3 regions of the Bradyrhizobium sp. SZCCHNR1098 genome follow, and region 1 is predicted to be linked to each of the others. Evidence: predicted binding sites of a transcription regulator. Region 1 holds the regulator's gene; each other region holds the start of a gene.
What was found. The regulator LexA, encoded in region 1, represses DNA repair genes until DNA is damaged. The targets are predictions, from matches to a motif close to TGTTCNNNNTGTGTTCNG.
Positions count from the first base shown of each region.

Region 1 (3,485 bases):
CAAGGTGCGGCTGAGGGTGATCGGCGAGGTCGCGGCGGGGCGGCCGTTCGATCGCGTGGTCGGACCCGGCGAGGCGGCGCGCATCTTCACTGGTGGCGTTGTCCCTGAGGGCGCCGACGCGGTGGTGATCCAGGAGGACACGATCGCCGAAGATGGCCACGTCGTCATCACCGAGGCCGCGATCAAGGGCCGGCACATTCGGCCCGCGGGCGTCGACTTCCACCAGGGCATGGTGCTGCTGAAGGCGGGCCGCCGGCTCAGCGACCGCGACCTGTCGCTGGCGGCCAGCATGAATCATCCGGCACTGCCGGTGCGGTGCCGGCCGAAGGTGGCGCTGCTCGCCACCGGCGACGAGCTCGTGATGCCGGGCTCGACGCCCGGCCCGGGCCAGATCGTCTATTCCAACGGCTACGCCCTGCGGGCGCTGGTGCGCAGCGAGGGCGCGACACCGATCGATCTCGGCATCGCCGCGGATACGATGGAGGCCACGGTCGCCGGGATCCGGCGGGCGCGCGAGGCCAAGGCCGACATCCTGATCACGACCGGCGGCGCCTCGGTCGGCGATCACGACCTCGTCAAGCAGGCGCTCGAAGCCGAGGGCATCGAGATGGCGTTCTGGAAGATCGCGATGCGGCCGGGCAAGCCGATGATGCACGGACGGCTCGGCGACATGAGGGTGATCGGACTGCCCGGCAATCCGGTGTCGTCCTATGTCTGCGCCATCCTGTTCCTGGTGCCGCTGATTCGGCGGCTGCTCGGCCGTGACGAAGCTCGCATGCCACGCGAGACCGCCCTGCTCGGCCGCGAGCTCGGGGCGAACGATTCGCGCGAGGACTATCTGCGGGCGCAGCTCGAAGAGCGCGCCGACGGCACCCTGATCGCAACGCCGGTGACGCAGCAGGATTCGTCGCTGCTCGGCAATCTCGCGCTCTCGCAGGCGCTGGTGATCCGGCGGGCGTATGCGCCGAAGGCCGCCGCCGGCAGCCCGTGCGAGATCCTGCGCCTGCCGAGCTAGGCCGTTTCCCCCGGCAAAGCCCGGTCCGTTCACTACAATTTAAGGATTGCGGAACACACATCGAACATATAGTGTCCGTTCATGATTTGTTTTTAGTATGTTGCGGGCGACGCGATGATGGTCCGACTCCAAGGCGCTCTCAGCCGGTTTGTGCTCAAGGCGCAGCTCCTGGACTCGGACGACAACAAACTGGGGACCAGGTCGAGATGCTGACGCGCAAACAGTACGAACTTCTGCGGTTCATCAACGAGCGGCTCAAGGAAGCCGGCGTGCCGCCGTCCTTCGACGAGATGAAGGATGCGCTCGATCTGCGCTCGAAGTCCGGCATTCATCGCCTGATCACGGCGCTCGAGGAGCGCGGCTTTATCCGCCGGCTGCCCAACCGCGCCCGCGCGATCGAGGTGATCAAGCTGCCCGAGCTGTCACAGGCTGCCAACAACCGCCGCGGCTTCACCCCATCGGTGATCGAGGGCAATCTCGGCAAGGTGCGCACCAGCACTCCCGCGCTGGACGATGGCGAGCGCCCCGTCGCGGTGCCGGTGATGGGCCGCATCGCCGCCGGTACCCCGATCGAGGCGCTACAGACGCGCAGCCACACCATCAGCGTGCCCGCCGACATGCTCGGCAACGGCGATCACTATGCGCTCGAGGTGCGCGGCGACTCCATGGTCGATGCCGGCATCCTCGACGGCGACATGGCGCTGATCCAGCGCAACGAGACCGCCGACACCGGCGACATCGTGGTAGCGCTGATCGACGATGAGGAAGCGACGTTGAAGCGCTTCCGCCGCCGCGGCGCATCGATCGCGCTGGAGCCGGCCAACACCGCCTACGAGGTGCGCATCCTGCCGCCCAACCGGGTGAAGATCCAAGGCAAGCTGGTCGGGCTGTATCGCAAGTACTGATCGCGGACGCGATCGGTCGATCGGCGGCGAGCGCACGCGCTTCTCCGCCGATCGAAATTGGTCACGCGCGAATGCACCTCAGGATGTGCAGCGCGGCATGCTCAAACGCTTGTGATCGCCCGCGGGCGCACGCGGTGCAGATCAGCGCAGAATTGCCGTGAAGCGCGCGCTAACATCTCCTCGATGTCCACTCTGATAGAGGCCTGCGCCTGTCCGGGGGGAGCGTGGGTCGGCTATCTCTCAACGAGGAGCGATCCGATGTGTGACTACAGCCTCCATGCGGTTGCGTCCCGTCCCGCCAAGGTCGGCGAGACGTTGATCTCGACGACGTTTCGCGGCACCGCCACCCGCGGCTTCGCCCTCGAGAGCGAGCCGACCGTCGCAGTCTGCATGCTGCCCGGCACCGAGTTGGCATTTGTCGAGGACGTCCGCTACGACAGCCGCTGGCTCTGGACCCGGACGATCCGCGAGCGCGTCGCGAAGTTCAACAGCATCGAGACGCACATCCCCGATCGCCATCACGACGCGATCGAATTCGCCGACGGCCGCCACGTGCTGGTGACCCAGCTCTGCGAGGGCCAGCGCGTCACCGTGCTACAATTGCCGGTCAGCAAGCAGCCGGCCGAACGCCGCCCGGGCATGGCGGAGGACGTTCCGGCTTCGCAGGCCACACCGATTCGCCGCATCAGCATCACCTGAGCGCCTGCGCGTCCGCATTTCTCTCGGTCATGAGCGAGCTTTCGGCCGGGGGAGATTTGGTTTCTGCAAGCGCAAGGTCCTTTCGGGCGAACCTCACGCTCCGGCATCGCATCGAATAGGAACGACATCCCTCGGCCGGCATTGTGTGCCGGGGGAGCTTGCCGCCGCGGTCAACAAGATCGATTGGAACAAGGCCGACCGGATCACCGAGCCCGGCCGCTACATGCTTCCGTTCGGATGGCTAACGGTCACGGTTGATGACATCGCCGTCTGGCAACGATATCCGGGCGCTGCGTTCACGCTGGTCGAAGGTCCCTCGCTGTTCGATGGACCCGACGACACCGAGTATCATCTCAGCACGTTGTATCATCTCAGCACGTTCGAGCTGTCCGGCGCTCAATCCTGCTCGCCCTGCTCCGTCTCCGGCGGCGTCGCGTCCTGAAGCCGCGACACCGGCGCACGCGGCGTCAGCGTCGTGTCGAACTCGCCGGCCTCGGCGGGCGCCGGCCACCACGGGCGGTCGGTGCCGCCGGCGCGCACCGGCGTGACGGAGAAGCCGGTGCCCCGCTGCACCAGCATCAAGGCGCCCTGCTGCTGCAGGCGCTGGCGATCGATGACGGCCGCCGCGCAGGATGACGGCGCGGCGCGCGCGGTGACGATCAGCGCGGCACGGGCGCAATCATCGTCGAGCGCCTCGGCGCGCAGGGTCAAGGCGGCGAATCGGCCGTCGACCATCGCGACCACGCAGCCCGCCTCGTCGCAGGAGACGCCATCGGCGAGCGATGAATCCGCCGGCAGCCGGGCATCGGCGTCGGCCGCGAGCCACTCCTTGGTGGCGAACACGTCCTTGCCGGTGCGCATCACAT
Region 1 covers NZ_JAUEXY010000007.1:134,530-138,014, reverse strand. The annotation lists gene glp (gephyrin-like molybdotransferase Glp) at 1-1,015, shown strand, start outside; gene lexA (transcriptional repressor LexA) at 1,222-1,920, shown strand; gene QX135_RS16805 (hypothetical protein) at 2,179-2,619, shown strand; gene QX135_RS16800 (hypothetical protein) at 2,843-3,061, shown strand; gene QX135_RS16795 (ComEC/Rec2 family competence protein) at 3,016-3,485, opposite strand, start outside.

Region 2 (3,485 bases), 120 kb from region 1:
AAGCCGATCCCATTGATCTTGGTCTGGTTGGTCACGGGCGGGACGAACTGGCTGGTGTTGCTGCCCTTGAGGTTGGCCCAGTTTCCCTGGCCTTCGACGCCGAACACCCAGCCGCCAGCCTGCCAGCGATAGCCGATCTGGCCGCCAGCCAGCGCGCCGGTCGCATCATGGCAGCCTTCCGCGTTGGTTGCGGCCACACCGGCGAAGCTGACCTTGTTGGTCCAGCAGGTGCGGGCCGATGCGCCACCGGCATTCAGGCCGATATAGAAGCCACTCCAATCATAGATCGTCGTGATCATCGCAGGCGCTTTGGTGAAGGTGCGCGCGGGCAAGTCGGCAGCGATGGCCGGCGCAATCCCCAGCGCCAGCGAAGTTGTCGCCCCCAGCAACAGCCTTCTCATCGCATTCCCCAAACCAAGTCCGACGCCCGCACGCACACTCTCACCAACGCCCACCCGCCGGACCTTGATAGCCCCTTCCGTCGTAAAAATCCGTCACCCAAATGACACAACGGCTCAGCAAGTACCGGTTCTGGCACACAAAAAAGGCCGGCGCGAAGCCGGCCTTTCGACACATTCGATTTGCGCGTGCAATCAGTAGCGCGACACGATCGGGCCGCTGAAGTGATAGGAGACGCCGGCCTTGACGGTGTGCACGGTGTCGCTCCACTCGGAGCGATTGGTCGGAACCGCGCTGTACTGAATCGAGCTCTTGCCGAAGTCGAGATAGTTGTATTCGACCTTGGCCGACCAGTTCGGCGCGAACATGTACTCGGCGCCGGCACCGATCGTCCAACCCCAGCGCCAGTTGTTCTGAGCGAAGCTATTCGCCGCGCCGCCATTGAGCGCTGCGTCGTAGCGGTGTTGGAGATCGCCGACGGCAGCGCCGCCGCTGACAAAGAACAGCGCCGGACCCGCAGCCCAGCCGAGGCGGCCCTTGATGTCGCCAAAGCCGCGCAGCCTGGTGAAGTAGGTATCGCCGAGACCGGCGTTGATGACGCCCGACCGGCCGTTGATGTCGGCCCAGTGATAGTCGCCCTCGAGACCGAACACGATGTTGTCGACCTGCCAGTTGTAGCCGACCACACCGCCGATGAAGCCGCCGCTGGTGTTATAGTTCTGAGTGCCGGCAAAGATCGCCGTATTGGGCGCTCCGAAGAAGGTCTCTTTGCTTCGGCCCCAGCCGCCGCCGCCCTGCAGACCGAGATAGAAACCGGCCCAGGTCGGAAGTGGCGCCGGCGCCACCACCGGGGCCTTCGTGTACGGGCGGGCGGCGAGATCGGCGGCTCCCGCCGGCGTCAGCGCCCCCAAAACCATTAAGCTGACAGCTCCGAGAAAAATTCTTTTCATCCCAAGTCTCCCGCGTTGGGCGTCTCCAATTGGTCCCCGGAGACGCACTTCTGTGAAGTTGGTGCGACCACGCTTGCGGCCCCAATCCGTCCGGAAATATACGCTATTCAACCCTGGATACCGTCTCCCAAAAGCCACAGCCGAGGAGGAAGTGCGGCGAGCTAACTTGATGAAAGTTAATCCCTTTTTCGTGAATAGGGAACTTTTTCCGGGTTCCATTTGCGAGCACTTGCGGTTCCGTCGAGTTCCGCGGAACTCGACGCACGGTTGTGGACATATGCGCACGAACAAAACTGGAACAATGGCCTTCCGCCTGCTATATGTGGATAAGCAATGGACAGGGCGGGTGGACCGCGCGGCAACCGTATAGGGTCCGCCGCGAGAGGAAGGGTTAGCCACCGGACGCCGTGAGGCCGGTGTGGACGGCCGGTCCGATGATCGAGAACCGCGGGAGAGTGGTGATGGCGGGTAGTGTGAACAAGGTGATTCTGGTCGGCAATCTCGGCAAGGACCCCGAGATCCGGCGTACGCAGGATGGGCGGCCGATCGCCAATCTGAGCATTGCGACGTCGGAAACGTGGCGCGACAAGGCGACCGGCGAGCGCAAGGAAAAGACCGAGTGGCACCGCGTGGTGATCTTCAACGAGGGTCTTTGCAAGGTCGCCGAGCAGTATCTGAAGAAGGGCGCCAAAGTTTACATCGAGGGCGCGCTGCAGACCCGCAAATGGACCGACCAGAGCGGTGTCGAGAAGTACTCGACCGAGGTCGTTCTGCAGGGCTTCAACTCGACCTTGACGATGCTCGATGGCCGGGGCGGCGGCGGTGGCGGCAGCTTCTCCGATGACATGGGTGGCGGCGATTTCGGCAGCAGCGGTCCGTCGATGGCGCCTCCGCGCCGCGCGGTCGCTTCGGCCGGTGGTGGCGGACGCAACAGCGACATGGACGACGACATTCCGTTCTGAGGCGCAGGGGCGGCCGCACGACGTTCAGGCCGCTGCCGTCTGACCACGGGGGTGTTGCATGAGCTTCGCACCGCTGCTCGCCGCTGAACCCGCCGTCCTGCTGCACGCCGTCGCCGCGATGACGGCGTTTGCGCTGGGACTCGTCCAGTTCGCGGCCCCGAAGGGGACCTTGCCGCATCGAACGATCGGCTGGGTCTGGGTCGCGCTCATGGCGGCCGTTGCAGCCAGCTCGTTCTGGATCCACACCATCCGGCTGGTCGGGCCATGGAGCCCGATCCACCTGCTGTCGCTCTACACGTTGGCCGTGCTGCCGCTTGCGGTGTGGGCTGCGCACCGCCATCGGGTGGCGGCCCATCGCCGGGCCATGATCACGCTGTTTTCCGGTGCCCTCGTGATTGCCGGAGTGTTCACGCTGCTGCCCGGACGGATCATGCACAAGGTGGTCTTCGGGCCCTAGCCAGAGACGGTTCCCGAGCAGGCCTCGCGGAGCCGCGTCATGTGGTTAAGTCCCTGGAAAGGCGAGCAGAAAAAGCGCGGCCCACCTCGGTTTGGGGGTGGCCTGCGGCGCGCTCCTGCGCTATATGATTCCAAGCGATTTTCGCGTGTCAAAACCGACCGGTATCCCCTTTGTCCGATAAAGAAGATGAGAAGCCCGGCGAGCCGGGTGGACCTTCCGACATTCGTCCCGTTTCCATCCTCGACGAGATGAAACGCTCCTACCTCGATTACGCGATGAGCGTGATCGTGTCGCGAGCGCTGCCCGATGCACGCGACGGCCTCAAGCCCGTGCACCGGCGCATCCTGTATTCGATGTACGAGCAGGGGCACACGCCCGACAAGAAATACGTCAAGTCCGCGCGCGTGGTCGGCGACGTCATCGGTAAATATCATCCGCATGGCGACCAGTCGATCTACGACGCCATGGTGCGCATGGCGCAGGACTTCTCGATGCGCGTGCCGCTGATCGACGGCCAGGGCAATTTCGGCTCCGTCGACGGCGATCCGCCGGCCGCCTATCGATACACCGAAGCCAAGCTCGCCAAGTCGGCGATCCCGCTGCTCGACGACATCGACAAGGACACCGTCGACTTCCAGCCGAACTACGACAATTCGGACAAGGAACCGTCGGTTCTTCCGGCCAAATATCCGAACCTGCTGGTCAATGGCGCCGGCG
Region 2 covers NZ_JAUEXY010000007.1:253,123-256,607, forward strand. The annotation lists gene QX135_RS17375 (outer membrane protein) at 1-401, opposite strand, end outside; gene QX135_RS17380 (outer membrane protein) at 594-1,349, opposite strand; gene QX135_RS17385 (single-stranded DNA-binding protein) at 1,811-2,311, shown strand; gene QX135_RS17390 (DUF2306 domain-containing protein) at 2,370-2,768, shown strand; gene gyrA (DNA gyrase subunit A) at 2,939-3,485, shown strand, end outside.
Region 2: a site for LexA is predicted at 1,633-1,650, ahead of QX135_RS17385 (single-stranded DNA-binding protein). Genes of this name have one in related genera too.

Region 3 (3,485 bases), on a different contig from region 1:
AAATTTGCTCAGACGTACGACAACCATGATTCTATAACGCAACCCAAAGTTTATGACAATGGTTTGTGGCTTGAAGATGTCGTGAGCGCCGCGTGCTGCGTGATGCGGATCACGCCGGCTTCCATTCGGCCCACTCATTCGCCCGGTCATAGGGGGCTGCGCGAACGGCTCTCGTGGCTCCCTCTGGCATGGCACGAGACAGCGTCCTGGCGGGCGCCGTTTCATCTGTCGCTCGTCATATGGCGGCCGTCGAGCTGTTCGCGCGCCGGCCATTGCTCCGGTCGGAACGCAGGGTGCCATTCCGCCTCAGAAAGCCGCGGCAGATCCGCGGACGCTTCTGTTGCGGAACTTCTGGCCGGACACAGCTTGCGCGCGGCCGAGCATTGCATGCGCATCTGCATCGAAACCGTGCGCCTGCACGCACGATGAGCCGAACAAAAGCAGAAGAGGCGAGGGAACTTCGTTCCTGTCAGGAGAACCCCGGAATGTGCGATCTACGCACGCGTGTAGGAGTTTGGTAGTTTCAAGGGAAAGACCTGACGAGCACGATCGGTCCAACGATCGCGGCGTTGAAGTCGGCGAGGTCTTCGCTGGGAATCCAGTACTCGAGATGCTCGCGGCCGCCGGCCTCGCGCACCTCGTAGTTGTCGATGAAGCCTCGCAGGATCGCGAAGCGCAGCACATGGCCGCGGCCGCTCGCCGGCACGTTCCAGTCCCGTGCGATCTTCACGGCATAGTCCTCGGTCAGCACCGGGTAGAAGATCGGCTGCTCCGGAAGGCGCGGCGGAAACGCACGCATGCCCGACGCCTCGATCAAGGCAAGCTCCTTTGGGCCGACGGGGCGCCACAACGTGAGGGTCTGTTCGTTGTTGGATCCGGTCATGCTGGTCCCGAAAATTGGAAGCGGTGTGCGAGGCTCATAGAGAAGGACCAGCAGAATGATAAGGGCAAAGCCGAGACGATAATAACAACTTATAATTGAGTCGACGTCTGCCGCAGGCGTGGGAAGCGAGATTGGAGCGCCCGGACAGGCCGGTCGTCATCCGCGCGATCGCCGGTCGGCGGCTGCGCCGCTCGCGCACATGGCTTCCGCCTCCAGCCGGATCAGGATCCTTTCGCGGTCGCCGTCATCCAGCACCCCGTACTTCGCTTCTGGGCGCGCTGATCGGGCAGCGCTCCCTCGCTGCTGCTCGGTGGACTGCGCGCCGGCCCCCGAGTGGCAGGCGTGTCCCCGCGGTTGTCAGGGGGGGCTGAGAGCGGTGATTGTTGAGAAGAACATATTGCGAACAAAGAACGGATGGAGTACATTCACCTCAAGATTGCTGGCCGACCTCGTTAACCGTTTGTCCATCTCGCGAATCCCCGCCATAAGGAGCGCCAATGTCCGCCACCGCCCTGCGTATCGTCGAAGGTTCCTCAATGGATAAGAGTAAGGCGCTCTCTGCTGCGCTGTCCCAGATCGAACGTCAGTTCGGCAAGGGTTCGGTGATGAAGCTGGGCAAGAACGACCGCTCGATGGATGTCGAGACGGTGTCGACCGGCTCGCTCGGGCTCGACATCGCGTTGGGGATCGGCGGGCTGCCGAAAGGGCGGGTGGTCGAGATCTACGGGCCGGAATCATCGGGCAAGACCACCTTGGCGTTGCACACGGTGGCCGAGGCGCAGAAGAAGGGCGGCATCTGCGCCTTCATCGATGCCGAGCACGCGCTCGATCCGGTCTATGCGCGCAAGCTGGGCGTCAACATCGACGAGCTGCTGATCTCGCAGCCGGATACGGGTGAGCAGGCGCTGGAAATCTGCGACACGCTGGTGCGTTCGGGGGCGGTCGACGTGCTGGTCGTCGACTCCGTCGCGGCGCTGGTGCCCAAGGCCGAGCTCGAGGGTGAGATGGGCGAGTCGCTGCCGGGCCTGCAGGCCCGCCTGATGAGCCAGGCGCTGCGCAAGCTGACCGCTTCCATCAACAAATCCCACACCATGGTGATCTTCATCAACCAGATCCGCATGAAGATCGGTGTGATGTATGGCTCGCCGGAAACCACCACGGGCGGCAACGCGCTGAAGTTCTATGCCTCGGTGCGCCTCGACATCCGTCGCATCGGCGCGATCAAGGAGCGCGATGAGGTGATCGGCAACACCACCCGCGTCAAGGTGGTGAAGAACAAGCTGGCGCCGCCGTTCAAGCAGGTCGAGTTCGACATCATGTATGGCGAGGGCGTGTCCAAGATGGGCGAGATCCTCGATCTCGGCGTCAAGGCCGGCATCGTCGAGAAGTCCGGCGCCTGGTTCTCCTACGATAGCCAGCGTCTCGGGCAGGGACGCGAGAATTCGAAATCGTTCCTCAAGGCCAATCCGGACATGACTGCCAAGATCGAAGCCGCGATCCGCCAGAACTCTGGCCTGATCGCCGAGCAGATCCTGGCCGGCAATGCCGAGCGCGACGCCGACGGCGAGGAGCCGGCGGAAGAGTAGGGGCACGGCGGCGGCGGGCGCCGTGGACGTTGAGTTGCCGACGTTCCAGCGCCCGTTTGCAGATGTGTGGTGCTCTGCCGAAATCTGCGGCTGCATTCCCGAATGCAGCGAGAATGCGTCTCTGAGCGCCGGATACGATCTTCAACGCGAATAGCTGAAGGCGTGCACGCGGACGAGCGGATCGGATCCGCACGGCGGCACCGAGACTTCCGACGCCGATCCTGGGCGCCGGGAGCCGATCGCGAATATGTTGATAGCGCCTTGAGGCAATCGGCCGTGCCGGAGCCAACAGCATGACGCGTTTGATTCTAGCGGCCGATGATCCGAGCGCCGGAGCGCTTCGGAGGGGCGGCTTTGCCGACCTGGTGGTGCCAATTCTCCATCGTTTCGTGTGGGGACCGCTGCCATCCGATGCCGAATTATCGGCGTATCTCGTCCAGCGCACCACGCGACGGAAGCGGGGGCATTGGTTGGATTTCGCCTCGCGTAGCGACGTCATGGCGGCCGGCGGGCGGAGTCACAGTTTTCTCGAACTTGTTGACCGCTGCGATAGCGTCGAGCTGTGGATGGGGACCCGTCCGAACGACCAGTTGGTCCTGATCTGGCTCTTGGATTATCTGCGCCATCACGCGGAGATCGCGACGAAGATCGTATTGCGGCATGTCGATGTACCGCTATTCGATGCCCCGGCCGGGCGACTCGCCGGTCGGACCATTGCCGGCGTAGAGCTCGCACGTGAGCATCTCGACCTGGGTCATCTGGCATGGCGGGCGTTTCGGGCGCCGACGCCGCAAGCCTGGTTCGATCTGTTGAAGCAGGATCTCAGTGCACTGCCGCAGCTTCGCCGCTGCGTGCAGGAGATGCTCGATGAGCTTCCCGGTGTTGCGACGGGCCTCGGAGCATCGGAGCTGAGAATCCTCGAATTGCTGTCAGCCGGCTATCAGTACCCATTCGACCTGTTGCCGCATCATCGGGATCGCTTTCAACGGCGCGTCTATGACTATTGGGAAGGAGGC
Region 3 covers NZ_JAUEXY010000008.1:204,863-208,347, reverse strand. The annotation lists gene QX135_RS18755 (hypothetical protein) at 524-817, opposite strand; gene recA (recombinase RecA) at 1,381-2,469, shown strand; gene QX135_RS18745 (DUF1835 domain-containing protein) at 2,763-3,485, shown strand, end outside.
Region 3: a site for LexA is predicted at 1,272-1,289, ahead of recA (recombinase RecA). Genes of this name have one in related genera too.